Linked DNA regions of Gemmatirosa kalamazoonensis. Each later gene encodes a partner of the first gene's protein in a complex. Links are inferred from orthologs where the notes say so. Each region holds a gene or a part of one and is shown on either strand. Other genes may lie near its edges.

Region 1 (15,219 bases):
GGGTCGACGTCATCGTCGAGGGTCGCCTCGGCTCCGACGGGACGTTCCGGGCCACGACGCTGCTCGCGAAGTGCGCGTCGCGCTACGAGAACGCGCCCGACAAGTACAAGAGCACGCCCGGGTATCAGGCACCCGGCACCCAGCGCGCGCCGGTGCCCGGCGCGCGCGCCTGAGCCGTGGGCTCCGGCATCGCCCCCGGGCTGGTCCTGCTCGGGGAGCTGTCGCTGTGGGTGGCGCTGCTCATGGCCGCGTGGAGCGCGACCGTCTCCTTCGCCGGCGCCACGAACGGTCGGCGTGACCTGATTCACAGCGGCGAGCGGGCGCTGTACGCGACCACGGGCTTCGTGGCGCTCGCCAGCGTCGGCCTGTGGGCGGCGCTCTTCTCGCACGACTTCTCGGTGAAGTTCGTCGCCAGCTACACGAGCGCGAACCTGCCGAAGGTCTACACGTTCACCGCGTTCTGGGCGGGGCAGGCGGGGTCGCTGCTGTTCTGGTGCCTGATCCTCTCCGCGTACGCGGCGACCGCCGTCGCGACCGGGCGCGTGCGCGCGAACCGTGAGCGTGGCGCCGCGGAGCTGCTGCCGTACGTCACGGGCACGCTGAGCGTCGTCACGCTGTTCTTCCTGCTGACGATGTGCTTCGGCGCGAACCCGTTCGAGCGGCTCGACTGGATCCCCGCCGACGGCCGCGGCATGAACCCGCAGCTCCAGAACCCGGGCATGGCGGTCCACCCGCCGATGCTCTACCTGGGGTACGTCGCCACCGCGGTGCCGTTCGCCTACGCGATCGCCGCCCTCGTCACGCGGCGGCTCGACGCCTCGTGGCTCGCGCCGGTGCGCCGCTGGTCGCTCCTGAGCTGGTTCTTCCTGACCATCGGCATCACGCTCGGCATGTGGTGGGCGTACGTCGAGCTCGGGTGGGGCGGCTACTGGGTGTGGGATCCCGTCGAGAACGCGTCGCTGCTGCCGTGGCTCACCGGCACCGCGTTCCTCCACTCGATCATGATCCAGGAGAAGCGCGGCATGCTGCGGAAGTGGAACGTCACGCTCGTCGTGTCGACGTTCCTGCTCGCGATCCTCGGCACGTTCATCACACGCTCCGGCGTCATCCAGAGCGTGCACTCGTTCGCGCAGTCGCCGGTGGGCAACTGGTTCGCCGGCTTCCTCGCGCTCAGCATCGCGACCACCGGGTACCTCGTCGCGACGCGCCTCCGCGACCTCAAGGCACACGCGGAGCTGGAGAGCATGCTGAGCCGCGAGGCGGCGTTCCTCTACAACAACGTCGCCCTCGTCGGCATCGCGTTCTCGGTGCTGTGGGGCACGCTGTTCCCGATCATCTCCGAGGCGGTGCGCGGCGAGAAGATCACGGTCGGGCCGCCGTTCTTCAACACGGTGAACGTCCCGTTAGGCCTGCTGCTGCTCGCGCTCACCGGCATCGGGCCGCTCATCGCGTGGCGGCGGGCGTCGGTGGCGAACCTGCGGCGCCAGTTCACCGTGCCCGGAGCCATCGGCCTCGTCACCGGCGCGGTGCTCGTCGCCGCCGGCATGCGCGACTTCTACGCCGTGGTCTGCTACACGCTCGCCGCGTTCGTGCTCGGCACCATCCTGCAGGAGTTTCAGAAGGGGGTCGCGGCGCGCATGCGCATGCACGGCGAGGCCCCGCCGCGCGCGTTCGTGCGGCTCGTCGCGCGCAACCGGCGGCGCTACGGCGGCTACGTGGTGCACTTCGGCATGATCACCATGTTCGCCGCGTTCGCCGGCCTCGCGTTCAAGAAGGAGATGGACGTCACGCTGAAGCCGGGCGAGAGCTACGCGACCGTCGACCCGTGGGGGCACCGCTGGCGCTTCACGAGCACCGGCGCGTCGCAGTACAAGGCGCTCAACCGCTACGTCACCGCGATCTCGCTCGAGACGGAGCGCGACGGCCAGCCGATGGGGATCATCACGAGCGAGAAGCGGCAGCACGTCGACAGCCGCGACCAGCCCACGTTCGAGCCGTCCACCGAGGTCGGCATCCGGGCGTCGCTGAAGCAGGACGTGTACGTCGTCCTCGCCGGCGTCACGCAGAGCGAGACGGCCGAGCTGCGCATCCAGTTCAACCCGCTCGTCGAGTGGGTGTGGATCGGCGGCCTCTTCATGGCGATCGGTGGGCTGATCGTGATGTGGCCGCAGGCGGAGCGCAAGCGCTCGCAGAGCGGCTACGTCGCCGTGCTGCCGCCGGAGCACGTCGAGCTGCCGCGGCCGCTCGTCGCGCCCGAGCCGGTGCCCGCCGGCGCGAACCTCCGCGCGACGTGACGCGCACGATGTCCATGCATCGCCGACAGTTCGTCGCCGCGGCCGTGTCGTTGGCGGCCGGTCGCCGCTTGCTGGCGCAGGGCGAGGTGCAGGGCACCTCGTCGGACACGACGCAGTCGCAGTCCGCGGCGTCCAACATGGTGATGAACCAGAGCGCGATCCGTCCCGTGCGCCTGCCGGTGAAGCCGGGCGCGCGGCCCGTGCTCACGACGCAGCAGCGCGACGATCTGGAGCACCGCATCCACTGTCAGTGCGGCTGCACGCTCGACGTCTTCACCTGCCGCACGACCGACTTCTCGTGCTCCGTGTCGCCCGCCATGCACGGCGACGTGCAGCGCCTCGTCGAGGGCGGCTACTCGGCCGACGAGATCGTCGCCGCGTTCACCGACGTGTACGGCGAGCGCGTGCTGATGGTGCCGAAGAAGGAAGGCTTCAACTGGGCGGGCTACGTGGCGCCGTTCGTCGCCATCGGCACCGCGGGCGCCGTGGTGGCCACCACGCTTCGGCGGTGGCGCGCGCGCGCCGCCGTCGTCACGCCCGCGTCGCGCGGCGACGTCCAGGCGGACGTCGACGCCACGCCCGAGGAGCTCGCGCGCCTCGACGCCGCGGTGCGCGCGGAGGAAGCCTGATGGCGCTCCCCGATGGCGTCATCGCGCTCGGCGCGGGCACCGTGCTCGCGCTGGGCGCCGCGGCGCTCGTGCTCGGCCCGCTGCTGCGCGACGAGACCGACGCACCGCGCGCGCGGCGTCCGGTACCGTCGCGCGCGAGGGAGGCGACCACCGGCGCCGTCGACGCGCTGCGCGAGATCGAGTTCGACCGCGCGACGGGCAAGCTCTCCGACGCGGACTACGATGCGCTGAAGGCGACGTACACCCGCGAGGCGCTCGCCGAGCTGCGCGCCCGCGACGCCGCCGCGGCGTTAGGCACTCGCGCGGCCGCCGCCGCTTCGGACGACATCGTGGAGCGCACGATCCGTCGCTATCGCGCCTCGTCCGCCCACGCCGCGGTCTGCCCGGTCGACGGCCCGCGCCCGGAGGCGGACGCGGTGTTCTGCTCCGCGTGCGGCCGCTACCTGCCGGCGGTCTGTCCGCGCTGCGGCGCGGCGTGCGACCAGCCGGAGCAGCGGTTCTGCGGCGCGTGCGGCGTGCCGCTCGACGCGGCCGCGGCCTGACGCGTCAGGGCGCGACGATCTCCTCGTCGCGCCCCTCGCCCGTCTCGCGGGCGATCCAGCCGAGGTACTTCTCGAGCCCCGCCGCTACGGGGAGCGCGAGCAGCTCCGGCACCTTGTACGGGTGCAGCTCGGCGAACACGGTCGCGAGGTCGCCGAGCCGGCCGGCCGCGCTCTTCAGCAGCACGACGACCTCGCGCTCGTCGGCGAGCTGGCCCTCCCAGCGATAGAGCGAGCGGGCGCCGGGGAGGATCGTGCCGCAGGCGACGAGGCGCCGATCGAGCAGCGCGCGCACGAACGCGACTGCCTCGTCCTCGGAGGCGAGCGTGGTGAGAACGACGGTGGCGTCGGAAGACATGCCGTAATTCTAGCCGAGTCAACCTTCCGGGCGCAGCCAGCGTCTAACGCGGAACGATCGAGCGATCCATCCAACGATCTATCAGCGCGTGCTATCGCGGCGCGCGATATTTCTACATTGTAGAAGCCATGGCACCGTCCGAGCCCCGCCTCCCGCGACTGCCGCTCGTCCTGCTCGGCGCGCTCCTCCCGCGCGCGGAGCGCGACGAGCTGCTCGCCGATGTCGTCGAGGAGTTCGGCGAGCGGTCGCGCGCCGCCGGCACGCCGGCGGCGCGGCGGTGGCTGTGGGCGCAGCTCGTCGGCTCCGCGCCGGCCGTGCTGCGCTGGAGATGGTGGCGCGGGTGGACCGGCTTCGAGCCCCGCGCGAACGCGTACCGCCCCGGAGGGCCCATGCTCAAGAGCTGGATCTCGGACGCTCGCTACGCGGCGCGCCGCCTGCGCGCGCGCCCCGGCTACACCGTCCTCGCCGTGCTCACGCTCGCCCTCGGCGTCGGCGGCACCGCCGCCGTGTACGGCGTCGCGCGCGGGCTGCTGTTCGACCCGCTCCCGTACGCGAACGCGCCCGAGCTGGCGACGTTCTGGTCGACGTTCTCGTGGAGCGAGGAGGAGTTCTCGTACCTCCGCGGCCGCTTCCCGGGCTTCCGCCAGGTCGCCGCCTACCGCAACCGGGACGTGACGCTGCGCGTGGGCGACGCGCCGGCGCGCTTCGTTCCCGGCATCGCCGCGTCGGCCGAGCTGTTCGACGTGCTCGGCGCGCGCCCCGCGCTCGGCCGCCCGCTCCGCGCCGGCGACGATGCGTTGGGCACGGCGCCGGTCGCGGTGCTCAGCGACGGTCTGTGGCGCGAGCTCGGGGCCGACCCGTCGATCGTCGGCCGGAGCCTCGTCCTCGACGGCGCGCCGACGACGGTCGTCGGCGTGATGCCGCGGGGCTTCTGGTTTCCCGACCCCTCGGTACGCGTGTGGACCTCGACGCCGATGCGCCCGGACAACGGCGCCGGCAACTACACGCTCGTGGGTCGCGTCGCGCCCGGCCTCGACCCCGGCAACATGGGTCCCTACGTCGCGCGGCTCACCGCGATGCTCGGCGAGCGGTTCCACTATCCCGAGAAGTGGGACAAGACGAAGAACGCGAGGGTGACGCCCATCCGCGAGTCGATGACCGGCACGATGCGTCCGGCGCTGCTCGCCACGCTCGGCGCGATGGGGCTCATCCTGCTCATCGCCTGCGCCAACGTGGCCGCGCTCATGCTCGGCCAGGTCGACGCGCGCTTCACGGAGCTCGCGGTGCGCTCGGCGCTCGGCGCGAACCAGCGTCGTCTCACGCAGCAGCTCGTGGTCGAGGCGCTGCTCATCGCGATCGCGGCGGGCGCGCTGGGCGCGGGGCTGGCCGCCGGCGGCTTCCGGGTGCTGGCGCACGCGCTGCCGTTAGGCGCCTGGGGCGAGACGGTCTCTCCCGACTGGCGCGTCTTCGTGGCGGCGCTCGGTCTCGCGATCGCCGCGGCGCTGCTCGTCGTCGCCGTGCCCACGGTCTCGCTGTGGCGCGGCGACCTGCGCGGGGTGCTGGGACGCGCGCGCACCGGGGGGCTCGAGGGGCGCGGCGGTCGGCTGGAGAACGGCCTCGTCGTGGCCGAGGTGGCGCTGGCGGTGCTCATCGCGTCAGGGGCCGCGCTGCTCGTGCGCAGCGTGGGCAACCTCTACGCGCTCGACCCGGGCCTCCGCGCCGAGCAGGTCGCCGTCGTCGACGTGGTCGCGCCCAACGATATCGGCGGCGTCGCGCAGTGGCGCGCCGTCGATGAGGTGGTGACCGCGCTGCACGCACTCCCCGGCGTGCGCGCCGTCGCCGCGACCACGCAGCTCCCGCTTCGCGGCGGCAGCGACAGCTACGGCTTCACCATCGAGGGGCTGAAGGACACGGACGACGGTTCGACGACGTACATGCGCATTGTGACGCAGGAGTACTTCGCCGCGCTGGGGATCCGCCGGCTCACCGGGCGCACGTTCGAGCTCACGGACCGTCGCGCCGCGGACAGCGTCCGCGCGGAGACGCAGCGCGGCGAGCGCCGCGACAGCACGCCCCCCGAGCGTGTGGTCGTCATCAACCAGGCGCTGGCGAAGAAGTACTTCCGCGGCGAGAGCCCGATCGGCCGGCGCATGGGCGGCACGTTCCGCGGCGCGGAGCGCATCATCGGCGTGGTCGTCGACGTCGCCGAGGGCAAGCTCACCGACGCGCCCGAGCCCGCGCGCTACTTCCTGGCCGACGAGGTGCCCATGCGCCACGGCACGTACACGCTCGCGCTCCGCGTCTCGCCCGGCATCGACCCCACGTCGGTCCTCGACGCGGCGCGCCGGACGGTGTCGCGTCTCGCGCCCGGGTTCGCGGTGCAGGAGCTCACCACGATGCAGCGCGTGCTCGATCGTGCCGTCGGCCCCGCGCGGCAGGTGATGACGCTGCTGTCGCTGCTCACCGGGCTCGCGCTCGTGCTGGGCGCCATCGGCATCTACGGCGTCATCGCGCACTTCGCCGCGCGCCGTCGGCGCGACTGGGCCATCCGCGTCGCGCTCGGCCTGCCCGGCGGGCGCGTGGTGGCGCGCGTGCTCGGCCACGGTACCGCGCTCGTCGCCGTCGGCATCGTCATCGGTGTCGCCGCCGCGTCGGTCCTCGCGCGCCTGCTCTCGGCGCTGTTGTTCGGCGTGAGCGCGTTCGACCCGCTCGCGCTGGCCGGCGCCGGCGTCGCGCTGCTCGTCGTCGGGTTCCTCGCCGCGGCCGCGCCCGCGTGGAGGGCCGGCATGACCGACCCCGCCATCGCGCTCCGTGAGCAGTGAGGGCCGTGCGATGAGCGATCAGTCGCCGCTCGGCGTGTTCGAGGAGCAGATCCTCGTCGCCGTGCTCCGCGTGCAGGGGGACGCGTACGGCATGAACGTGCGCCGCGAGATCGAGCGCGTCACCGAGCGCGAGGTGGCGATCGGCGCCGTGTACGCCACGCTCGACCGGCTGGAGGCGAAAGGGCTCCTCGTCTCCAGCCGGCCGCGCTCGCAGATCTCGCCGCGGCGGTTGTTCGCGCTCACCGCGGCCGGGGCGCAGGCGCTGGCCGACACGCGCGCCATGCGCGACCGGCTCTGGCAGGGGGTCGACCTGCGGCGGCTGGCGGCGCTCGGCCGCGGCTGAGCCCGCGCTCCTACCTGCCGGCTTGTCTTCGGGCCATCTCCCGCGCAGCTTAGGATGTTATGGCCGAAGAGTCGCTGATCGTCCGCGGTGCCCGCGAGCACAACCTCAAGAACGTCGACGTCACCATCCCACGCGACAGGCTCACCGTCATCACGGGGCTGTCCGGATCGGGGAAGTCGTCGCTCGCCTTCGATACGATCTACGCCGAGGGGCAGCGGCGCTACGTGGAGTCGCTCTCCGCGTACGCGCGCCAGTTCCTCGGGCTCATGGAGAAGCCCGACGTCGACGCGATCGAGGGGCTCTCCCCCGCGATCTCCATCGAGCAGAAGAACGCCGGGAACAACCCGCGCTCGACCGTCGGCACGGTCACGGAGATCTACGACTACCTGCGCCTGCTGTTCGCGCGCGCCGGCACGCCGCACTGCCCGAACTGCGGCCGCCCGGTGCAGCGCCAGAGTCCCGCGCAGATCGCCGAGACCGTGCTCACGTGGCGCGACGGCACGCGCATCGAGGTGCGCGCGCCACTCGTGCAGGGGCGCAAGGGCGAGTTCCGCGAGCTGTTCGAGGGCGCGCGAAAGCAGGGGTTCATCCGCGCCGTCGTCGACGGGGAGCTGATCGAGCTCGCCGACCCGCCGAAGCTGAACCGCCGGCAGAACCACAGCATCTCGGTCGTCGTCGACCGCCTCGTCGTGCGCGCCGAGGATCGCGGGCGCCTAACGGATTCGCTGGAGACCGCGCTGCGCCTCGCGGAGGGGCTGGTGGAGGTCGTGGAGTACGGCGCCGGCGAGCCGGAGATCCACCTCTTCAGCGAGCGCTACGGCTGCCCGGTGTGCGGCATCTCGCTCCCCGAGCTGGAGCCGCGGCAGTTCTCGTTCAACTCGCCGTTCGGCGCGTGCCCCGCGTGCGGTGGGCTCGGCACGCGGCGCGAGGTGAGCGAGGAGCTCATCCTCGGCGACGCGAGCATCTCCATCCTCGAGGGCGTCGTGCTGCCGTGGGGAGAGCCCGACGGCTATCTCCGCAAGACGATCCTCCCCGGCCTCGCGAAGGCGCTCGGCTTCGACCTCAACGCGCCGTGGGGGAAGATCCCGCCGGCCGCGCGCAACGCGCTGCTCCACGGCACGGAGAGCGGGGAGCGGGGAGCCGGGAGCGTGGAGACGCCCAAGAAGAAGGCCGCACGCTCCACGCTCCCCGCTCCACGCTCGGCTGGGATGCAGTGGGAGGGCATCATCTCGAACATCCAGCGCCGCTATCAGGAGACGTCGAGCGACGCCGTGCGGATGGAGCTCGAGGAGTTCATGGTCGCGCGGCCGTGCTCCGCGTGCGGCGGCACGCGGCTCAAGCCCGCGTCGCTCGCCGTCACGCTCGCGGACCGCAACATCGGCGAGGTCGTCGATCTCTCCGTCGTCGGTGCGCTCGAGTTCTTCAATGCGGTGCCGGTGCGCGGCAACGGCAAGCCGGGGCTCGACCCCGAGATCGCCGGCCCGATCCTCAAGGAAGTGCGCGAGCGGCTCCGCTTCCTCGTCGACGTGGGCCTCGACTACCTCACGCTGAACCGCTCCGCCGAGTCGCTGTCGGGCGGCGAGGCGCAGCGCATCCGGCTCGCGACGCAGATCGGCTCGCGCCTGGTCGGCGTGCTGTACATCCTCGACGAGCCGTCGATCGGCCTGCACCAGCGCGACAACGGGCGCCTGCTCGCGACGCTGAAGCAGCTCCGCGATCTCGGCAACACGGTCATCGTCGTCGAGCACGACGAGGAGACGATGCGCGAGGCCGACTACCTGCTCGACCTCGGACCCGGGGCGGGGAAGCATGGCGGGGAGGTGATCGCCGCCGGCACGGTGGACCAGGTGCTGCGCAACCCGAACTCCCTCACCGCGAAGTACCTGAACGGCACGCGCGAGATCCCGGTCCGCGCCGAGCGCCGGCCGTACGACCCGAACCGGGTGCTGCGCGTGGTGAACGCGCGCGAGCACAACCTGCGCGGCGTCACGCTGGAGATTCCGTTAGGCACCTTCGTCGCCATCACCGGCGTCTCCGGGTCCGGCAAGTCCACGCTCATCGAGGACACGCTGCACCGCGCGCTCGCCCGCCACTTCTACCGCGCGCGCGTCATCCCGGCCACGCACGACCGCATCACGGGGCTCGAGCACATCGACAAGGTCATCGACATCGACCAGAGCCCCATCGGCCGCACGCCGCGCTCCAACCCCGCGACGTACACCGGCCTGTTCACCCCCATCCGCGAGCTGTTCGCCGAGCTGCCGGAGGCGAAGATCCGCGGCTACGGGCCGGGGCGGTTCAGCTTCAACGTGAAGGGCGGCCGCTGCGAGGCGTGCCAGGGCGACGGGCTCGTGAAGATCGAGATGCACTTCCTCCCCGACGTCTTCGTGCCGTGCGACGTCTGCAAGGGGAAGCGCTTCAATCGCGAGACGCTCGAGGTGCGCTTCCGCGGCCTCTCCATCGCCGACGTGCTCGATCTCACCGTCGAGGACGCGTGCTCCACGTTCGAGAACCAGCCGCGCATCTCGCAGAAGCTCGAGACGCTGCGCGACGTGGGGCTCGGCTACATCCACCTCGGCCAGAGCGCGACGACGCTCTCCGGCGGCGAGGCGCAGCGCGTGAAGCTCGCCACCGAGCTGTCGAAGCGCGACACGGGACGCACGCTCTACATCCTCGACGAGCCGACGACGGGGCTCCACTTCGAGGACGTGCGGCTGCTGCTCGACGTGCTCCACCGGCTCGTCGACCGCGGCAACACGGTGCTCGTCATCGAGCACTCGCTCGACGTCATCAAGACCGCGGACTGGGTGGTCGACCTCGGCCCCGAGGGCGGCGCGCGCGGCGGCACCATCGTCGCCGCCGGCACACCGGAGGACGTCGCGAACGTGGACGCCTCGTACACCGGGCACTACCTGAAGGCGCTCCTGCCGAAGCTGCGTCGTCGCAAGGCGGGGTAGGCACCCGGGTCGACCGACCCTGGGCGCCGTTCGGCGGCCGCCGCATGATGGAGCGCAACCACGGCGGATCCCATCATGTCCATCCCATCGCGCAGCTCCACCGCGACGAGCAGCGTCGGCCGCGTCGCGATCATCGGCGGCGGCATCGGCGGTCTCACGGCCGCCATCGCGCTGCGCCAGCGCGGCATCGACGCGCACGTCTTCGAGGCCGCGTCGGCGCTGGGCACGGCGGGCGCCGGGCTGTGGATCTCGCCTAACGCGATGCAGCTGCTGCAGCGGCTCGACCTCGCCGGCGCCGTCATCGCCGCCGGCGTGCCCCTCGGCCGCGCGGAGGTGCACGACGCCGAGCGTGGGCTGCTGCAGCGGCTCGATTTCTCCGACGCCTCGCAGCGCTTCGGCGTGCCGACCGTCGCGATCCTCCGCCACCGCCTGCACGCGATCCTCGCCGCGCGGCTGCCGAACGACCGGTTGCACGTGGGTGCGCCGTGCGTGTCCGTCACGACGACGCACGGGGTGCGCGCGCATCTCGCCGACGGCCGCACCATCGACGCGGACCTGCTCGTCGGCGCGGACGGCCTGCGCTCGGTCGTGCGCGAGTACGTGTCGCCCGGCGTCGCACCGCGCTACTCCGGGCAGACGTCGGTGCGCGGCGTCGCGTCGCTCGCGCTGCCGCCGTCGCTCGCCGGCGTGTCGCGCGAGATTTGGGCGCCCGGACGACGCTTCGGCTTCTCCGCCGTCGCGCCCGGCGAGGTGTACTGGTTCGCGACGTTCGACGCGCCGCCCGGCATCGCCGAGCCGCCCGCCGAGTCCGCGCACCACCTGCACGCGCTGTTCGACCGCTTCCCGCCGCCCGTCTCCGATCTGATCGAGACCACCGACGACGCGCGGCTGGTCCGCACCGATCTGCACGACCTGCCGCGCCTCGCGACCTGGCATCGCGGCCGCGTGGCGCTGCTCGGCGATGCGTCGCACGCCACCACGCCGAATCTCGGACAGGGCGCGGCGCAGGCGATCGAGGATGCGTGGGTGCTCGCCGACCGTCTCGCGCGGTCGGTCTCCGTGGAGGCCGCGCTGCGCGAGTACGAGGCGATCCGCAAGCCGAAGGCGCGCTTCGTCGTCGATCGCTCGTGGCAGGTGGGCCGCCTCGCGCACCTCTCCAATCCGGTCGGACGCGCGGTGCGAAACCTCGCGCTCCGTTGTACGCCCGCATCGGTGGCGCGCCGACAGCTCGATCGCGTGTACGTGCTCGACTACTGACGCGGCGGGCGGGGCTTGTGCGGTTCGGAGGCGGGGCGCATCGTCTCGCACCCTTTCCGCACCGGAGGTCGGGCCGTGACGTGGTTCGCCCCGCTCCTCGCCGCCATCATCCTGAGCGCAGCGAAGGATCCGCCCTCGCGCTCTGCGCCCGTCGCACTGCCTAACGACAACCGCGTGCCGGCTGGCGTGACCGTCGCGGGCGTGCGGCGCATCCGTCTCGTCGTGCAGCGTGCCGTGTGGCACCCCGACGCCGATGACGGGCCGTCGCTCGTCACCGAGGTGCTCGGCGAGGAAGGGAAGACGCCGATGATCCCCGCGCCGCTCATCCGCGTGCTCGTCGGCACGCGCGTCGATGCGACGGTGCGCAACACGCTCGCCGACACGATCGTCTTCTTCGCGCAGTGCGGCATCGACTGCCGCGACAGCCTGTTCGTGGCGCCGGGGCAGACGCGCGCGCTGCCGGTGCGCACGAGCCGGCCCGGCACGTACTCGTACGCGTCGTTCCTGTACCGCGGCGGCCACCCGTACTTCGAGAGCGCGGCCGCCACCCAGACCGGTGGCGCGATCGTCGTCGACTCCGCGGGCGCGCCCCCCGACCGCGTCTTCGTCATCGCCGAGTGGATCCAGCGCTTCGACACGACGAAGGTGGGCGACGACGAGCGGCTCGTGATGACGATCAACGGGCGCATGTGGCCGCACACGGAGCGCCTCCACCTCACCGTCGGCGACACGGTGCACTGGCGCATCGTCGACGCGAGTGGCGACACGCACCCGATGCACCTGCACGGCTTCTACTTCCGCGTCGACTCGCGCGGCGACGGCGCGACCGACACGATCTACTCGGCCGCGCAGCGGCGTTGGGCGGTCACCGAGGAGCCGCCGCGGCTCGGAGCGTTCACGCTCACCTGGGTGCCGCAGCGGTCGGGGAACTGGATCTTCCACTGCCACAAGGCCGTGCACATGGGCGGCTTCCAGCACGCGCACCTCGCCGAGGAGCGCGTCGACCCGATCCGCGACACGACGCACGACGCGCACACCACCGACGCGGAGCACATCGCGTCCGGCATGGGCGGACTCGTGCTCGGCATCGAGGTCGCGCCGCGTCCGAGCGCCGTGCCCGCCGCGATCGCGGTGTCGTCGACCGCGCCGCCGGCTCCGGTCGCGCCGAGGCGCATCCGCCTGCTCGCGCAGCGGCTTCCCGGAGCGCTCGGCGTGCATGGGTACGTCGTGCAGGGCGGGGACTCCGCGCCCGCGCGCGACTCGGTGCGCGTGCCCGGGCCGCCGATCGTGCTCACGCGCGGCGAGCCGGTGGAGATCACCGTCGTCAATCATCTCGACGTGAAGACCGGTGTGCACTGGCACGGAATAGAGCTGGACAGCTACTACGACGGCGTGGGAGGATGGAGCGGCGCCGGCGCCCACCTCGCGCCGCGCATCGCGCCTAACGACTCGTTCGTCGTGCGCTTCACGCCGCCGCGCGCCGGCACGTTCATGTACCACACGCACAACGACGAGGTGCGACAGCTCGTGCTCGGCCTCTACGGGCCGCTCGTCGTGCTCGAGCCCGGGCAGACGTTCGACGCGTCCACCGACCATCTCGTGGTGATCGGCGAGACGATGTCGAGCGGCCGACGCGTGGTCGGCGTGAACGGCGCCGCGGGCGCGAGGCCGATGCACCTCGCCGCGGGCAAGCCGCACCGCTTCCGGCTGCTCAACGTCCTCATCGACGACGACGCCGAGGTCTCGCTCGTCGACAGCGCGAATGCGCCGCTCGTCTGGCGTGCCGTCGCGAAGGACGGCGCCGACCTCCCGGTCGCGCAGCGCACCGAGCGTCCGGCGCGTCTCTCGCTCGGTCCCGGTGAGACGGTCGACGTGGAGATCGTGCCGAAGCCGGGGCGCTACGCACTGCTCGTGCGCGGCTACAGCAACGTCCTCATCGACGTTGACGTCCGTTAGAATTCCCGTCCTCACCGTTCGACTGTCCCGGCGCGCCGGGATTCACGCTTCGGCCCGATCCGCCGTGGTCAGTCTGCTCGACATCATCGGCCCCGTCATGGTGGGGCCGTCGTCCTCGCACACCGCGGGCGCGTGTCGCCTCGGTCTACTCGCGCGCAATCTCGTCGGCGGCACGCCCGAGCACGCGCGCATCGAGCTGCACGGATCCTTCGCCCGCACCGGCGAGGGGCACGGCACCGACAAGGCGATCGTCGGTGGCCTCATGGGCTTCCGCCCCGACGACGAGCGCCTGCGCGACGCGCTCGACATCGCCGAGCGCGAAGGGCTCGACTACCGCTTCGAGAAGACCACGCTCGGCGAGGACGCGACGACGCACCCGAACACCGCGCGCTTCACCGTCACGCGCGGCGACCGCGAGGCGGTCATGGTCGGCTCCTCGCTCGGCGCCGGCCGCGTGCTCGTCACGGAGATCGACGGCTACCCGGTCGAGATCACCGGCAACTATCACACGATCGTGCTCGTCGCCGAGGACGTGAAGGGATCAATCGCGTCCATCGCGACCATCCTCGCCACGAACGGCGTGAACATCGCCACGCTCCGCGTCTCGCGGCAGCAGCGCGGCGGCGACGCGTTCATGGTGTGGGAGGTCGACGAGCGCCCCGACGAGAAGGTGCGCGACACGCTGCGCGCCCTGCCCTGGGTGCGGTGGGCGTTCCGCCTCGAGAAGGTGAGCGCCTGACATGTACCGCTCGCTCGCCGACGCCATCCGCGACGCCGAGGCGCGCGGCGTCACGCTGCACGAAGTCGCGCTCGACGCCGAGAGCGCCGACTCCGGCCGGCCGGTCGACGACATCCGCGCGTCGCTGCGCCGCGCGCTCGAGGTGATGCGCGGCGCCGTCGCGCAGGGGCTGCGCGGCGATCTGCGCTCCGCCTCGGGCCTCGTCGGCGGCGACGCGGCGAAGCTGCGCGAGGGTCCCCCGGGGCCGCTCGCCGGCACGCCGTTCCGCGACGTGCTCGCGCGCGCGCTCGCCGTGCAGGAGGTGAACGCCGCGATGGGCGTCATCGTCGCCGCGCCGACCGCGGGCGGGGCCGGGGTCCTTCCCGCGGTGCTCACCGGGCTCGCCGACGCGCGCGGCATCGGCGACGACGCGCTCGTGGACGCGCTCGCGACGGCGGGGCTCATCGGCGCCGTCGTTGCCGACCGCGCGTCGCTCTCCGGCGCCGAGGGGGGATGCCAGGCGGAGACCGGCGCCGCCGCGGGGATGGCCGCCGGCGCCGCCACGGAGATGCTCGGCGGCACGCCGCGCCAGGCCGGCCACGCCGTGGCGCTCGCGCAGCAGGGCACGTTGGGCCTCGTCTGCGACCCCCTCGGCGGGCTCGTCGAGCTGCCGTGCGTGTTCCGGAACGCCACCGGTGCGGCGATCGCGCTCGCCGCGATCGAGATGGCGCTCGCCGGCATCGAGTTCGCCATCCCCGCCGACGAGGTGATCGACACCATGGGCGAGATCGGCCGCGGCATGGACGTGCGCTACCGCGAGACCGCCGGCGGGGGCCTCGCGGCCACGCCCACCGGCCGCCGTCTCGCGCGGGAGCGGCTGGTCCAGATCAAGAGAGGGGAGTGAGGGCGCGAGGCAGGAGGGCAGGAGGAAGGGAGGGCTCATGCCCTCCCTTCCTCCTGCCCTCCTGCCCTAAATTCGCGAGAGCGGTCCGGCAAAACTCGGGGCCGCACTGAGCCGTAGGGCAACCATCCCTTCCGACAGGTGCGGCACATGGTCACACGCGACGACATCGAGAGCTTCCTCGACCGACTCGCCACCGAAGGCACTGCGTATCAGGAAGTCGAGCCCGGGCTGTGGATCATTCACCCCGGCGGCGTGATCGACTTCGACGTCGTCTGCCACTACAACCCGCCGGTCGTCGTGCTCCGCGTGAAGGTCATGGACCTGCCGGCCGACGACAACGCGTGCAACGGCCTCGCGCGGCGGTTGCTGCAGCTCAACGCGTCCGACCTCGTGCACGGCTCGTACGGCATCGAGCAGGAGGCGGTCGTCCTCACCGAGGCGC
Region 2 (15,642 bases), 1.1 Mb from region 1 along the record:
GCTTCTGCAGCATGCCCGTCTCCTCGATGAGACGGTCGGCCAGGGTGGACTTCCCGTGGTCGATGTGCGCGACGATGCAGAAGTTGCGGATGTGGTCGAGCTGCAACGGAGGAGACGAGTCTGGGAAACGCCGCGGGGGCGCAAGTCGGTGTAAAATCGCAATCTAGCGCACCCCGACTGTCTTCCCAACCGTTCAGGTCCACCCGCGGTCGCGGCTCCGGAATCGTGCCCACACCAGCGTGCCGAGCACCCCGACCGCCGTCTCCAGCCGGCCCGCGGTCAACAGGATGTGCCCCAGCTCCACGTCGGTGACGTGGAACGCCGCCGCGCCGAGCACCAACCCGATCGCCGTCCACACGAGACACAGCGCCGTCACGAGCACCACGAAGCGGCGGCGCTCGCGGGTGTCCTGTCGATGCTGTCGGCGGTTGCGCTCCGCGATCTCGGCGTACAGCTCGTCGCGCGTCGGCATGCCTCCACGTTCGCCGCCCGCGCGGCCGGTGTCCAGCGCCGCCTAACGCCCGACGGGTCGCCGCGCGCCGTGTGCGCCGATTAGCTTCCGCCGCTCATGGATACCGCGCGCGCCGATCTCGTCGACCCCGCCGCGCTCGCCGCGCTCGGCGGGCTCGAGATCGTGGCGCGGTGGGTCGTCGACGGCTTCATCACCGGGTTGCACCGGTCGCCGCGACGCGGCTTCTCCGTGGAGTTCGCGGAGCACCGCCCCTACCAGCCCGGCGACGACCTGCGGTACCTCGACTGGCGCATCGCCGCGCGCGCCGACCGCTGGGTCGTGAAACAGTTCGAGGAGGAGACGAACCTCCGCGCCACCGTCGTCCTCGACGTCAGCCGGTCCATGGCGTGGAGCGGCGCGCCCGGCGGCCCGGTCCCGCGCCTCACGAAGCTCGCCTACGCGGAGCGCCTCGTCGCCGCGCTCACGCTGCTGCTGCTCCGCCAGCGCGACGCCGTGGGCCTGATCCGGTTCGATGACCGCGTGCGGTCCGTCGTGGCGCCGCGCGCGCGCCACGGCCAGTGGCGCCGCCTGCTCGGCACGCTCGCCGAAGAGGGCGCGGGCACGGAATCGAAGGCGGGCGACGCGCTGGCGAGCGCCGCGCGCCTCGTGCGCCGTGCGGGCATGGTCATCCTCGTCTCCGATCTGCTCGTCGACACCGGTGAGGTGGAGACCGCGATCCGCGGCCTTCGCGGAGCGGGGCACGATGTGAACGTGCTGCACGTCATCGATCCCGCGGAGCGCGATCTCTCGCTCGGCGCCGGCGAGGCGGTGTTCGTCGACCCGGAGAGCGGCGCCGCCGTCCCCGCCGTCGTCGCCGACGTGCGCGAGGCCTATCGCGCCACCGTCGACACCGCGATCGCCGACTGGCGCAGCCTGTTCGCGCGCTACGGCGCCCGCTACGCCACCGTCATGACCGACGCGCCGTTCGGCGTGCCGCTGCGTTATGCGTTCTCCGCGCACTGAGATCCTCCACGCTCCACGCTCCACGCGCCACGCTCGGCCAGTCCGTGGCGCGTGGCGAGCGTGGCGCGTGGAGCGTGGAGCGTAGCGAACATCATGGAATTCCTCGCTCCTTGGTACGCGGCGCTGGCGGCTGCCGCGGCAGTGCCGCTGCTGCTGCACTTCCTGCGGCGCCGCATCGGCACGCGGCTCGACTTCCCGGCCGTGCGCTACCTCGAGCGCGCGGAGCAGGAGCACAGCGCGCGGCTGCGACTGCGCAACTGGCTGCTCATGGCGCTGCGCGTGCTCGCGGTGCTGCTCGTCGCGCTCGCGGCCACGCGTCCCGTGGCACGCGTCGGCGGGGCGGGGCACGCGCCGGCCGCCGTCGCCATCGTGCTCGACAACTCGCTCAGCACCACCGCCGTCGTCGACGGGCGCCCCGTGTTCGCAGCGCTGCGCGATGCGGCGTTGGAGATCGTGTCGAACGCGGCCGCCGAGGATCGCGTGTGGCTCGTCACGGCGAGCGGCCGCGTCGTCGGCAGCGACGCGAGCGCGGTGCGCGATGCCATCCGCGCGCTCACGCCGCTCGCCGGCGCGGGCGATCTCCCGCGCGCCGTCTCCCGCGCTGCGGAGCTCGCGCGCTCCGCGCGCCGTCCGTCGCCGACCGTCGTCGTCCTCACCGATGGTCAGGCCACCGCGTGGCGCACGACGGCGGACGCCGGGAGCGCGCGGGTCGTGACGTGGGTGCCGCGCGGTGCGCCGCCGCGCAACCGTGCCGTCGTCGCTGCCGACGCCACGCCGCGCCGGTGGACGCCGTCGGGCACGGTCGTCGCGCGCGTGCTCTCGGCCGACTCGGTGCCCTACCGCGTGTCGGAGCGCGACGCCTCCGGCGGCGAGCGCACGCTCGCCCGCGGCACCGCGCCGCCCGACGGCGAGGTCCGCGTGCACGTCACGCCTAACGGGCGCGGCTGGCTCGCCATCGGTGTCGCCGTGCAGCCCGACGAACTGCGTGGCGACGACCAGCGCTGGTTCGCCGCGTTCTCCGGTGAGCCGCCGACCGCGGTCGGCGATCCCTCGGCCGGACCGTTCGTCGCGAGCGCGCTCGCCACGCTCGCGCAGTCCGGCCGCGTCGCGTCCGCGGGTCCGCGTCCCGCGCAGATCGTCTCCGCCGATGCGGCCACCCGGCTCCCCGCGCTCCTCGTCGCGCCGAGCGACCCGGCGCGCGTCGGTCCCGCGAACCTCGCGCTCGAGCGGCTCGGCGTGCCGTGGCGCTTCGCCGCCGCGCGCTTCGGCGAGGCCGCCGTGCGCTTCGCGAGCGGCGCGAGCGATTCCTCGCGCCTCGGCATCGTCGCCACGCGCCGCTTCCAGCTCGTGCCGCGCGCCGCGGCGCGCGCCGACACGCTCGCCACCGCCGGCGGCGAGGCGTGGATCGTGGCCGGGCCGGGATACGTGCTCCTCGGCTCTCCGCTCGCGCCCGACGCCACGACGTTTCCCGTGCGCGCGGCGTTCGTCCCGTGGCTCGGCGAGGTGCTGGCCGAGCGACTCGGCGGCGATCCCGGCGCGGTCACGACGGCGGCGCCTGGCGCGACCCTCGAGCCGCCGGCCGGCGTCGACGCCCTGCTCGGACCCGATGGGCGCCGCATCCCGGTCGCCGCGGGGGTCACCGCACCGGAGCGCGGGGGTGTTTACTTTTGGCTCCGTGGCGGCGCCCGCGTGGGCGCACTCGTGGTGAACGTGGAGGCCGAGGAGTCGGAGTTGGCACGGTTGAACGCGCGCACGCTCGCGGAGCGCATCCGAGGCACTGCGGTGGACGTCGCGCCGAGCGTGAACGAGGCGGCTGCGGCGACGTTCGCCGTCCGCGGCCGCCGACCCGTCGGCGGTGCGGCGTTGATCGCCGCGCTCGTCGCGCTCGCTGCCGAGGGGCTCGCGACGCGCCGCCGGCGCACCGCTCGCGCCGCGCTCGCCGCCGCCTGAGCGGTCCTCCCGCACGAAGGACATGGCACTTCCTACCCTGCTCGACGCCGTCGAGGCGCTACCGGCGTTCGCGCGTCTCACGAACACGCTTCCTGGGGCGAAGGCCCGGGTCACCGTCGCCGGCCTCGCCGGCTCGAGTGACGCGGTGCTCGTCGCCGCGCTCGCCCGCCGTCTGCCGCAGCGGCTGTTCGTCGTCATCGCCTGCAACGTCCCCGACGCCGAGCGGTGGCTCGCCGACCTCGAGGCGCTCGTCGAGGCGCCCGCGCGCGCCGGAGGCACCGTCGCCGAGCCGGGCGCCGCGCCCACGCCGTCGTCGCCTGTGGCGCTGTATCCACCGCGCGAGTCGTTCGGCGAGGCGGAGGCGCACGCCGAGGTGGCGGGCGAGCGCGTCGAGACCGTCGAGCGGCTGGCGCACGGGCAGGTGCGCGTGCTGCTCACGACGCCGCGCGCGGTCATGGAGCGTACGCGTCTGCCGCGCGCGCTGGCCGGCGCCCGCTTGGAGCTGCGCAAGGGCGACGTTAGGCGCCCCGAGGAGCTCGCGGAGCATCTCGAGCGGATCGGCTTCGAGCGCGTGCCGATGGTGGAGGACGTCGCGCAGTTCTCCGTGCGCGGCGGCATCTTCGATGTGTACGGCTTCGGCATGGCCGAACCCGTTAGGCTCGAGTTCTGGGGCGACGAGGTCGTCGAGCTGCGCCACTTCGACCTGTTCAGCCAGCGCTCCACGCGCGCCGCCGAGGTCGCGCTCATCCTGCCCGTCGACGGCGGCGTGCGCGACGAGTCGAGCGGCTTCGAGCGGCTCTCCATCGCCGACCTGTGGCCGCCCGACACGGTGGTGTTCGTGCCGCGGGGCGTCGACCTGCCCGCGGAGCTGCGCCGCACGTGGGACGAGACGCAGCATCACGTCGAGCTCGCGCGCCGCCGCGGCGAGGACGTACCGCACCGCGACGAGCTGTTCGTCGCGCCCGAGCACGCCGCGCGGACCATCGCCGCTTTCGGCACCGTCGCCGAGGTCGAATCGTCGCCCGACGTCGGCTTCCCGATCCGCGCGCCGGAGCCGGTGAACCGCGACATCCGCGCGCTTCGCCGCCTCGTGCGCGACGGCGTGCCGACGATCATCCTCTGCGACAACCAGGGGCAGGCGGAGCGCCTCGACGAGCTGTTGAGCGAGGCCGAGGAGCGGTGGCGGCTCTCGTCGCCGTCGCCGGCGGCGCTCGTCATCGGCGTGTTGGGCGGCGGATTCCTCATCCCGCCCGCGACCGGCTCGCCGCTGCGGGTGCTCACCGACCACGAGGTCTTCCGCCGCGAGCGCCGCATCCGCCGCAGCCGTCGTTACGCCGCCGGCACCGCGCTCGACGTTGGCGTCGCGCTGAAGCCGGGCGACTACGTCGTGCACTTGGAGCACGGCGTCGGCATCTACCGCGGCATCGAGACGAAGTTCGTCGGCACGAACACCATCGAGGTCGCGGTCATCGAGTACGAAGGCGGCGACAAGCTCAATCTGCCGCTCTACCGGCTCGACCTGCTCGAGCGCTACCGCGGCGCCGGCGACGTCGGCGAGGACGCGCCCGCGCCGCGGCTGCACAAGCTCGGAGGCAAGCGCTGGTCGCAGCAGCGCGAGAAGACGCGCGCGGCGATCCAGGAGATGACCGTCGAGCTGCTGCAGCTCTACGCGCGGCGTCGCGTCGCGACGCGCCCGCCGCACTTTCCCGACACGCCGTGGCAGCGGCAGCTCGAGAGCTCGTTCCTGTTCGAAGACACGCCCGACCAGCGCAAGGCCACCGTCGACGTGAAGAGCGACATGGAAGGCGCGCGCCCCATGGATCGTCTGCTCGTCGGCGACGTCGGCTACGGCAAGACCGAGATCGCGGTGCGCGCCGCGTTCAAGGCGGTGCAGAGCGGTCGCCAGGTCGCGGTGCTCGTGCCGACGACCATTCTCGCCGACCAGCACCATCGCACGTTCAGCGAGCGCTTCGCGGACTTCCCGATCCGCGTCGACGTCATGTCGCGCTTCCAGACGGCGTCGCAGCAGACCGTCCTGCTCGCGGACCTGAAGGCGAAGAAGGTGGACGTCGTCATCGGCACGCACCGCCTTCTCAGCCCGGACGTTCACTTCTCGGACCTCGGCCTCATCATCGTCGACGAGGAGCACCGCTTCGGCGTGAAGCACAAGGAGCGGCTCAAGCAGCTCAAGCTCGAGACCGACGTGCTGACGCTCACCGCGACGCCCATCCCGCGGACGCTGCACCAGTCGCTCGCCGGGCTGCGCGACATGACGCTGATGCAGACGCCGCCGCGCGACCGCTCACCGGTGCTCACGTTCGTCGAGCCGTGGGACGACGGGCTGCTGGAGGAGGGAATCGCGCGGGAGCTCGACCGCGGCGGGCAGGTCTTCTTCGTCCACAACCGCATCGAGACCATCGAGGCGATCGCCGATCACGTCAGGCGCCTCGCCCCGCGCGCCCGCGTCGCCGTCGGCCACGGGCAGATGCGCGAGCGCGACCTCGAGGACGTGATGCACAAGTTCGCGAGCGGCGAGGTCGACGTCCTCGTCTCGACGCTCATCGTCGAGACGGGGCTCGACGTGCCTAACGCGAACACGATGTTCGTGAACCGCGCCGACCACTTCGGCCTCGCGCAGCTCTATCAGCTCCGCGGCCGCGTCGGCCGCTCGCACCGACGCGCGTACTGCTACCTGCTCGTCCCCGATTCGATCGACGAGGACGCGGAGCGCCGGCTGGCGGTGCTCGAGCACCACACCGAGCTCGGTGCCGGCTACCGCGTCGCGCTGAAGGACCTCGAGATGCGCGGCGCGGGCAACCTGCTCGGCCCCGAGCAGAGCGGCTTCGTGCACGCCGTCGGCTTCGACATGTACATGCGCATGCTCGACGAGACGGTGCGGCACGTGGTCCAGGGCGACGGCGCGCCGAAGCTCGTGCCGAGCGACGTGTCGCTCGACCGGCCGGCGTACCTGCCGGACGAGTACGTGGTTTCCCAGGAAGCGAAGCTCGACCTGTACCGGCGGCTCGGGCAGCTCACTACGCCCGACGAGATCGAGGCGCTGCGGGCCGAGATCCGCGACCGCTTCGGCCCGCTCCCCCAGCCAGCGGACGCGTTTCTGGCCACCGCTCAGCTCCGGGTGATCGGGGGCGCGCTCGGCGTCGAGGGGATTCTGGTGCGCGGAGACGAGGCTCGTGTTACTTTCCGAGACTCTGCCGTGCCACGGATGAAGGCGCTCGGCGGGGCGTTCCACGATGTCCAGTTCCAGGTAGAGATTCGCCGCGCCCAGCCGCTCGCGCTCAAGCTCACGCGACTCGGCGGCGCCGAGATCCTGTCCGGACTCGTTCGCGCGCTCCGTAGCCTCCTCCCCTGACGGCAGCGCCGCGCGCCGGTGCGTTCTCCGGCGCCCCGCCGCGGCGCGCTACTCACCCCACAAAAAACCCACCGCGCGCAGGTGTCCATGAAACGCCAGGGAATCCTCGTTGTCGCCGCCATCGCCGCACTTTCGGCCTGCGAGGGCGCGCTGACGGCGCACGTCGACACCGTCGCCAAGGCGGCTTCCAACGAGCTCTCCATCGAGCGCCTCGGCACGCTCCTCGGCGCTGCCCCGCAGATCCCCATCCAGGGGGCGCAGGGGCGCGAGGTCGCGAAGAACGTCGCCAGCCTCTGGATCGACTACCAGCTCGTCGGCGCCGCCGCCGCCCGCGGCGACTCGCTGAGCGATCCCAAGGTCGTCGACAAGGCGCTCTGGGCCATCGTCGCCATGGAGCGCATCCGCAAGCTCGGCGAGCAGGTCCTCGCCAAGGTGCCGGCGAACGACACCGCGGGCTACGCGGCCCGGTACAACTCCGGCGAGATGCTCGCCGCGCGGCACATCCTGTTCTCGTTCCCGACGCCGCCCGGGGCCCAGCCGGGGCAGCCCGGCGTGACGGTGCCGCAGAACGTGAAGGACTCCGTCCGCCGCAAGGCCGAGGCGATCCGCGCCCAGGTGAACACCGGCAACTTCGCCCAGCTCGCCCAGAAGAACAGCGGCGACCCGGGCTCGGCGGCGCGCGGCGGTGACCTCGGCATCTTCCCGAAGGGCGCGATGATGCCGCAGTTCGAGAAGGGCGTTACGTCGCTGCAGCCGGGGCAGATCTCGCCGCTCGTCGAGACCCCCTACGGCTACCACATCATCTATCGCCCGACGTACGCCGAGGTCGCCAACCAGTTCGGCCAGGCCATGTCCGGCCGCGGCCGGCAGGTCGCCGAGAGCACGTACCTCACGGGCCTCGAGGCGAAGGGCAAGATCGACGTGAAGCCGGACGCCGCGCTGTGGGCCAAGTCCATCGCCGCCGACGTCGATGGGCACATGAAGGACGACAAGGTGCTCGCCACGTCGAGCGCCGGCGACCTGAAGGCGTCGCGCGTCGCCGACTGGCTCGCCTCGCTGCCGCAGTCGCAGCAGATGCGCGGGCAGGTCCAGCAGGCGCCGGACTCGATCGTGAAGGTCTTCGTGAAGCAGCTCGCGCGGAACGAGCTCCTGCTGAAGCAGGCCGACAGCGCGAAGATCCAGCTCGACACCGCGGAGATGAACAACCTCCGCCGCACGTTCGTCGGTGCGGTCGCGCAGCTGTGGGCCGGCCTCGGCGTCGCGCCCGCGTCGCTGAAGGACAGCGCGAAGACCGACGGCGATCGCGAGAAGCTCGCGGCTTCCCGCATCGAGGCGTACCTGGACAAGCTCACCCAGCAGCGCGCCGAGTTCGTGCAGATGCCGGTGCCCGTCGAGCGCGCGCTCCGCGAGAAGTACGAGTGGAAGATGAACGACGCGGGTCTCGATCGCGCGCTCGAGCGCGCGGCGCAGGTGCGCGCGACGCGCGACTCGTCGCGTGCGGCCGGCCAGCCGCCGACCGCCGTGCCGCTCCCGGGCGGTGCGACGCCTGCCCCGAACGCTCCCGCGCCGAACACGCCGCCGCCGAGCGCTCCGACGCCGGACGCGAAGCGGCCCTGATGGCCGGACGCGGTAACCAGCCGGGGTCCGAGCGCGCTCGGACCCCGGTCGTTTCACCCGGGTACGACACGCCCATGCGCCGTCTCCATCATCTCGTCCGCTCTCGCGCGGCCCTCGTCGCGCTCGTCGCTGCCGTCGCCGCGCCGGCCGCCGCTCAGTCCACGCCGAGCGCCGTGCCGGCCACGCCGCCGGCCACGGGGCCCATCGAGGTCGACCGCGTCGTCGCGATCGTCGGCGATCAGCCGATCCTGTACAGCGAGCTGCGCGACGAGGTGCTCACGCGCCGCGCGCAGGGGCTGGAGGTCCCGACCGACTCGGCGGCGCTCGCCAAGCTCGAGGCGAGCGTGCTGAGCGAGATGATCGACGCCGAGCTGCTCGTGCAGAAGGCGAAGGAAGAGAAGGTCGAGGTGAGCGACGATGATCTCGAGCGCACCATCGACCGGCGCATGGCCGACATCCGCAGCCGATTCTCGGGCGAGGCGGAGTTCCGGTCGGAGCTGAAGAAGGCCGGCTTCGGCACGCCCGAGGACTATCGCAAGAAGCAGCTCGACATCCTGCGCCGGCAGCAGCTGCAGCAGGAGGTCTTTCGCAAGCTGAAGCAGGAGGGCAAGCTCTCGCCCGCGCCGGTGAGCGAGGGCGAGGTCACCGAGGCGTATCAGCAGAGCAAGGCCACGCTGCCGAAGCGCGAGGCTCGCATCAGCTTCAAGCAGATCGTCGTCGCGCCGAAGCCCACGCCGGCCGCGAAGGCCGCCGCGCGCGCGAAGGCCGAGTCGCTGCTCGTGGAGATCTCGAAGGGTGGTGACTTCGAGCAGATCGCGAAGCGGGAGTCGATGGACCCGGGATCGAAGGCGCAGGGCGGTGACCTCGGCTGGTTCCGGCGCGGCGTCATGCTGCGTCCGTTCGAGGACATGGCGTTCGCGCTGCCCGTCGGTCGCGTGAGCCCGATCGTCGAGACGGCGTACGGCTTCCACATCATTCGCGTCGACCGCGCGCAGCCGTCCGAGGTGAAGGCGCGCCACATTCTCATTCGTCCGAAGATCGATTCGGCCGACGTCGTGCGCGCGAAGCTCGAGGCGGACAGCGTGCGTGCGGCGCTCGACAAGGGCGCGAACTTCGATTCGCTCGTCACGAAGCACCACGACCCGATCGAGAACGTCGTGCTGCCCGACCTGCCGCGCGACTCGGTTCCGGCCGCATACTCGCAGGCGATCGGCACCCAGGGAGCGAACGCGATCGTCGGGCCGTTCGCGCTCCCCGACCTGACGAACAACCTCACGAAGTACGTGGTGCTGCGCGTGACGGCGGCGACGCCCGCCGGCGACTACCCGGAAGACGAGGCGCGTCAGGTGCTCCGGCAGCAGATCGGCGAGGCGAAGACCGCGCGCCGGCTCCTCGACTCCCTGCGCAAGCAGACCTACGTCGCGATCAAGCTCTGACGCCGTCGTCGTGCGTCCTCGCCTCGCCATCACGCTCGGCGACCCGCGCGGCATAGGTCCCGAGATCGTCGCCGCGACGCTGCGCGATGGCGCCGTCGCGGCCGACGTGCTGGTGGTGGGGCCCACCGGCACCGAAGTACCGGTCGACGTGTCGGTCGGCGAGTGGACGCGCGACGGCGGCGCCGGCGTCGCGGGGCGGCTCGCGGGGCTCGCCATCGAGCGCGCGGTCTCGCTCGCCCTCGCCGGCGAGGTGCACGGCATCGTCACGGCGCCGATCGACAAGGCGGCGCTGTTCGCCGGTGGGTACGACTATCCCGGCCACACCGAGATGCTCGCCGCGCTCACCGGCCACCGCACGGCGATGATGCTCACGTCCACGGGACCGACCGCCGGCGGGTATCCGCTGCGCGTCGTGCTCGCGACGACGCACGTCGCGCTGCGCGAGGTGCCTAACGCGCTGACGTCGGACGCCATCGCCGCTGCCGCGGGGGTCACGCGCGACTACCTGCAGCGCTGGTTCGGCGTCGAGTCGCCGCGCATCGCGCTGTGCGCGCTGAACCCACATGCGGGGGATGGCGGCCGGTTCGGCACCGAGGACGATGCGTTGCTGGCGCCTGTCGCGCGTACGCTCGGGTTGGTCGGCCCGCTGCCCGCCGACACCGTGTTCGTGCGCGCCATGCGCGGCGCGTTCGACGCGGTCATCGCGCCGTATCACGACGTGGGCATGACGGCCATCAAGGTCGCCGCGTTCGGCCACGGCGTGAACGTCACCCTCGGCCTTCCGTTCCCGCGCACGTCGCCCGACCACGGTACGGCGCTCGACATCGCGGGACGCGGGCTCGCGGATCCGTCGAGCTTCCGTGCCGCGCTGCAGCTCTGCGCGGACCTGGCGCGTCGCGCCTCGCACCCGGCGGCGGCGGCACCCGTGGCGGTGACCGGCTGAGCGGGTGGGGCGTCTAGGGACAGCGCGGGCCGCGCACCTCGGCCCGTTCGTCTCCTCGTCCCACTCGCCATGCCGCAGCTCGATCGCCTGCTCGCCGCACTTACCGCCCAGGGGGCCGACGCCGTCGAGCTCACCGAGGGCGACGTCGCCGCGCTCGTCGCCGGCGGCGTGCGCCGTCCGCTCACGCGGCAGGCGCTGACCGGGCCCCAGCTCGTCTCCGTCGTGCGCGAGGTGGCGCCTCCGGACGCCGTCGCGCAGCTCGATGCGTCGCTGCCCGCGCAGTTCAGCTACGCGGCGAGTGAAGGGCGATTCCTCGTGCGTGTCATGCGCATCGACGAGCGGTGGTCGGCCACCGTCGCCGCGGAGCCTGCGTCGGTCGACGACGCGTCCCAGCGCGCGGCCGTTCCAGCGCCGAGCGCGGCGCCCCGCGTGGGCGACGACCGTGCGAAGAACGCCATGGATCGGCTGCTGCGCACGCTCGTCGAGCGTGGCGGGTCGGACCTGCATCTGCGCGTCGGCGAGCCGCCGGTCATCCGCGCGTCGGGTGAGCTCGAGCGGCTCGAGGAGCCGCCGATGCACGCGCCCGACCTCGAGGCGATGCTCGTCGCGATCATGCCCGAGCGCAACCGCGCGGAGTTCGTGGAGCGCAGCGACACCGACTACGCCTACGAGATCGACGGCGTCGCGCGCTTCCGCGCGAACGCGCTGCGCGATCGCAAGGGCCCGGCGGCGGTGTTCCGCGTCATTCCGGCGAAGATCGTGAGCGTCGAGGACATGGGGCTGTCGCAGGAAGTGCAGAACCTCGCGTACCTCACGAAGGGGCTCGTGCTCGTCACCGGTCCGACCGGCTCGGGCAAGTCGACGACGCTCTGCTCGCTCGTCGACCTCGTAAACCGCTCGCGCGGCGATCACATCCTCACGATCGAGGATCCGATCGAGTTCGTGCACCCGAACAAGAAGTGCCTCGTCACGCAGCGACAGGTCGGCGTGCACACCGAGTCGTTCAAGACCGCGTTGCGCGCGGCGCTGCGTGAGGATCCCGACGTCATCCTCGTCGGCGAGCTGCGCGACCTCGAGACCGTCTCGATCGCGATCGAGACCGCGGAGACGGGGCACCTCGTGTTCGGCACGCTGCACACGACGACGGCCGCCGGCACCGTCGACCGCATCATCGATCAGTTTCCCGCCGACCGGCAGGAGCAGATCCGCATGATGCTGAGCGAGTCGATCAAGGGCGTCATCTCGCAGACGCTGTGCAAGAAGATCGGCGGTGGCCGCGTCGCCGCGCGCGAGATCCTGCTCGCCAACTCCGCGGTCGCGAACCTGATTCGCGAGGGGAAGACGGTGCAGATCCAGAGCGTGATGCAGACGAGCAAGCGGCTCGGCATGGTCACGCTGAACGACGCGCTCATGGAGCACGTCGACGCCGGCGCGGTGGAGCCGAAGGAGGCCTACATGAAGTGCGTCGACAAGCCGAACCTGCTCGCCACGCTGAAGGCGCGCGGCCACGACACGAGCTTCGTCGAGTCGATCAAATCCTGACCTGCGGAAGCGAGAACGGCGGAAGCGGATACCGCGGCACCTGCGTGCCTTGCGGTATCCGCTTCCGCCGTTCTCGCCGTCGCATCAGCCGTCAGCCGTCCGTGCCCTCACTGTCGATGCTGTCGCTCGCGCGTCTGCGCTCGCCGCTGTCCGCTAGGTCGAAGGTGCCGTCGCTCTCTCCACGTCGCCGCGCGTACTCTGGGCGTTCGCTGTAGCCGTAGCCACCGAACACCTCGCCGCCGCGCATGTAGTCGTGGCCGTAGCCCCGGCCGTGAGGGTAGTCGTTCTCGGACTGCTGCTCGCGCTGCTCCATTGGCGGATCCTCCGTAGAGCGTGTGTGGACCAAGTTCCCGCCGCACTCGTCGTGCCGCAAGTCCGTGGCAGCCCACGGGACTCGGCGTGCTGGAGCGTCGCGGACGAGGCGGCCGCTCGGTGCGGGTCCGCCGTCGGACGGCGTAAGTGTCCTTCCCGCGCGGACTTGCAAGCGCTCGCCGGTGCCCGATATATTTAAAGGCTATGCAGATTAGGAACATCGCCATCATCGCGCACGTCGACCACGGCAAGACGACGCTCGTGGACAAGATGCTCCGGCAGTCCGGAGCCTTCCGCGACAACCAGGTCGTGCAGGAGCGGGTGATGGACTCGAACCCGCTCGAGCGCGAGCGCGGCATCACGATTCTCGCGAAGAACACGTCCATCCACTGGAAGGACGTGAAGATCAACGTCGTCGACACGCCGGGGCACGCCGACTTTGGCGGCGAGGTGGAGCGCATTCTCCGCATGGTCGACGGCGTGCTGCTCGTCGTCGACGCGTTCGACGGCCCGATGCCGCAGACGCGCTTCGTCCTGCGCAAGGCGCTGGAGCTCGGACGCACGCCGGTGATCGTCATCAACAAGATCGACCGTCCCGGCGCCGATCCGCTGCGCGTGCACGACGAGGTGCTGTCGCTGTTCATCGAGCTGGAGGCCGACGAGGCGCAGCTCGACGCGCCGGTCGTCTACGCGTCGGCGCGTGACGGCGTCTCGACGCTCGATCTCGACACACCGCTCACCGACCTGTCGCCGCTGTTCGACACGATCGTGGCGCACGTGCCGCCGCCGAGCGACGCGGCGGGGCCGTTCCAGATGCTGGTGTCGACGATCGACTACTCGCCGTACCTCGGCCGGCTCGCGATCGGCCGCATCGAGCGCGGGACCATCAAGGTCGGCGACGCGGTCGCGCTGCTCCCGCTCGAGCCGACGCGGCCGATGGAGCGTGGACGCGTCACGAAGCTATTCGGCATCGAGGGGCTCGAGCGCATCGAGATCGAGAGCGCGTCGGCCGGCGAGATCGTGCAGCTCGCAGGGCTCGAAGGCGTCGAGATCGGCCTCACGGTCACCGACATCGAGCACCCCGAGCGGCTCGCCGGCATCAGCGTCGAAGAGCCGACGATCTCCGTCGACTTCGTCGTGAACAACTCGCCGTTCGCCGGCAAGGACGGAAAGTTCGTGACGTCGCGGCAGCTGCGTGAGCGGCTGTACAAGGAGCTGGAGCGGAACGTCGCGCTGCGCGTGGAGGACACGGAGAGCACCGACTCGTGGGCGGTGTCCGGGCGCGGTGAGCTGCACCTCTCCATCCTGATGGAGACGATGCGCCGCGAGGGCTACGAGTTCCAGGTGTCGCGCCCGCGCGTGATCACGAAGGAAGGGCTGAACGGCGAGCGTCTCGAGCCGTACGAGGAGCTGTCCATCGACGTGCCCGAGGACTTCCTCGGCGCGGTGATGGAGAAGCTCGGGCAGCGGCGCGCCGAGATGATCGAGATGAAGAACCCGGGGCAGGGGCTCGTGCGGCTGCTGTACCGGATTCCGGCGCGCGGGCTGTTCGGCTACCGTTCCGAATTCCTGACCGACACGCGCGGCACCGGGATCATGCACCATCGGTATCTCGAGTACGGGCCGTGGGCCGGGCCGCTCGCCGGACGGTCGCGGGGCGTGCTCGTGTCGATGGAGAACGGAACGGTGGTGGCGTTCGCGCTCATGTCGCTGCAGGAGCGCGCGACGCTGTTCGTGTCGCCGGGCGACGCGGTGTACGAGGGGATGGTGGTCGGCGAGAACTCGCGCCCGGGGGACATGGACGTCAACCCGAGCAAGGAGAAGAAGCTGACGAACATCCGCACGAAGTCGACGGACGAGAACGTGAACCTCGAGCCGCCGCGGGTGTTGACCTTGGAAAGCGCGTTGGAGTATATCGAGGACGATGAGCTCATCGAGGTGACGCCGCAGAGCATCCGCCTGCGCAAGCGTCTCCTCAGCGCGAGCGACCGGAAGAAGATCTCGCGGGAGGCGAAGCGGGAACGCGAGCGCGCCGCGTTGTAGCGGGCGCGGGTCGCGTCGGCACGTCGTCGCCTGGTAGCGTGGTGGTCCGGTGGCATCGACTGCGCGGTCCGCTTTGTGCGGGCCGCGCGCAGTTCCTTCTACTCACTCGACCCTGCAAGGAGAGCCCTCGTATGTCGGACAAGCTCGAGTCGGCGTGGCCGGAGACCCTGGCGGATGAGGGGTTCGGACCGCTGGCGATGTCGCCGCGTCGGGAGGATGACGACGAACCCGACGAGGACGGATTCGACGATGCGGATGACGATCTCGACGACGAGTTCGACGACATCGACGATCTCGACGACGAGGATGAGGACGACGACGACGATCTCGACGAAGACGAGGACGATCTCGACGACGACGAGGACGATCTCGACGACGAGGATCTGGACGACGAGGATCTCGACGACGAGGAGCTGGACGACGTCGAGGACGAGGATTACGACGCGTAACGGGTCGAGTGGACCGGGTCGACGGCCTCGACCGTGAGGCGGGGTGGTGGGACGGACAAAAAGCTGTTCCTTCCCCTTGAAGTCGGCCCTTGAGGCGCTATACTTATCGTTCCCCGGCGGCGCCGGGCGGCCGCCGCGACGAGCAGCGGCCGACGAACGGTTGATTGACAATCGAGTGAGGAATCGTGCGATGGCCCTCAACGATCCGCGGCTCTCGTGGGCAGCGGGGAGAGGTCAAGACACGAATGATTCCGGACGCGGGCTTCCGCGTCTGTGACGTGGAACCGCGTTCGAAGAGCAGACAGATTCTCTCTTGGAGAGTTTGATCCTGGCTCAGGACGAACGCTGGCGGCGTGCTTAACACATGCAAGTCAGGGGGCGGAGCAATCCGTCACCGGCGAACGGGTGCGTAACACGTGAGCGACCTGCCCTGGTGTGGGGGATAGCCGGCCCAACGGCCGGGTAATACCGCATACGGCGCGACGGGGGCATCCCCGATGCGCGAA

What was found.
Region 2: the proteins of uvrA (region 1) and mfd are in contact, whole or in part, in a crystal structure (PDB 4DFC), measured with the Escherichia coli proteins. The link is inferred for Gemmatirosa kalamazoonensis from one-to-one orthologs.

Annotation. Positions count from the first base shown.
Region 1 is NZ_CP007128.1:3,195,978-3,211,196, forward strand. What follows is about bases 6,666-10,142. They hold uvrA (excinuclease ABC subunit UvrA), read left to right. Parts: upstream 6,666-7,044; coding sequence 7,045-9,942; downstream 9,943-10,142. Other genes in these bases: J421_RS13745 (PadR family transcriptional regulator), read left to right, coding at 6,666-6,985; J421_RS13755 (FAD-dependent monooxygenase), read left to right, coding at 10,018-10,142. In the rest of the region: J421_RS13715 (cytochrome c maturation protein CcmE), read left to right, coding at 1-173; J421_RS13720 (heme lyase CcmF/NrfE family subunit), read left to right, coding at 177-2,294; J421_RS13725 (cytochrome c-type biogenesis protein CcmH), read left to right, coding at 2,309-2,923; J421_RS13730 (zinc ribbon domain-containing protein), read left to right, coding at 2,923-3,465; divalent-cation tolerance protein CutA, read right to left, coding at 3,470-3,820; J421_RS13740 (ADOP family duplicated permease), read left to right, coding at 3,949-6,642; more of J421_RS13745, read left to right, coding at 6,653-6,665; more of J421_RS13755, read left to right, coding at 10,143-11,199; J421_RS13760 (multicopper oxidase domain-containing protein), read left to right, coding at 11,275-13,155; sdaAB (L-serine ammonia-lyase, iron-sulfur-dependent subunit beta), read left to right, coding at 13,220-13,894; sdaAA (L-serine ammonia-lyase, iron-sulfur-dependent, subunit alpha), read left to right, coding at 13,896-14,777; J421_RS13775 (YbjN domain-containing protein), read left to right, coding at 14,925-15,219. UniProt on the Escherichia coli protein: The UvrABC repair system catalyzes the recognition and processing of DNA lesions. UvrA is an ATPase and a DNA-binding protein. A damage recognition complex composed of 2 UvrA and 2 UvrB subunits scans DNA for abnormalities.
Region 2 is NZ_CP007128.1:4,321,662-4,337,303, reverse strand. Bases 3,095-6,994 are described here. They hold mfd (transcription-repair coupling factor), read left to right. Parts: upstream 3,095-3,446; coding sequence 3,447-6,794; downstream 6,795-6,994. Other genes in these bases: J421_RS33675 (peptidylprolyl isomerase), read left to right, coding at 6,882-6,994; J421_RS18930 (vWA domain-containing protein), read left to right, coding at 3,095-3,424. Also shown: lepA (translation elongation factor 4), read right to left, coding at 1-106; J421_RS18940 (DUF485 domain-containing protein), read right to left, coding at 194-472; J421_RS18935 (DUF58 domain-containing protein), read left to right, coding at 569-1,474; more of J421_RS18930, read left to right, coding at 1,568-3,094; more of J421_RS33675, read left to right, coding at 6,995-8,411; J421_RS18915 (peptidylprolyl isomerase), read left to right, coding at 8,486-9,847; J421_RS18910 (PdxA family dehydrogenase), read left to right, coding at 9,858-10,790; J421_RS18905 (type IV pilus twitching motility protein PilT), read left to right, coding at 10,860-12,332; J421_RS18900 (hypothetical protein), read right to left, coding at 12,424-12,645; translational GTPase TypA, read left to right, coding at 12,849-14,687; J421_RS33670 (hypothetical protein), read left to right, coding at 14,819-15,136. UniProt on the Escherichia coli protein: Couples transcription and DNA repair by recognizing RNA polymerase (RNAP) stalled at DNA lesions. Mediates ATP-dependent release of RNAP and its truncated transcript from the DNA, and recruitment of nucleotide excision repair machinery to the damaged site.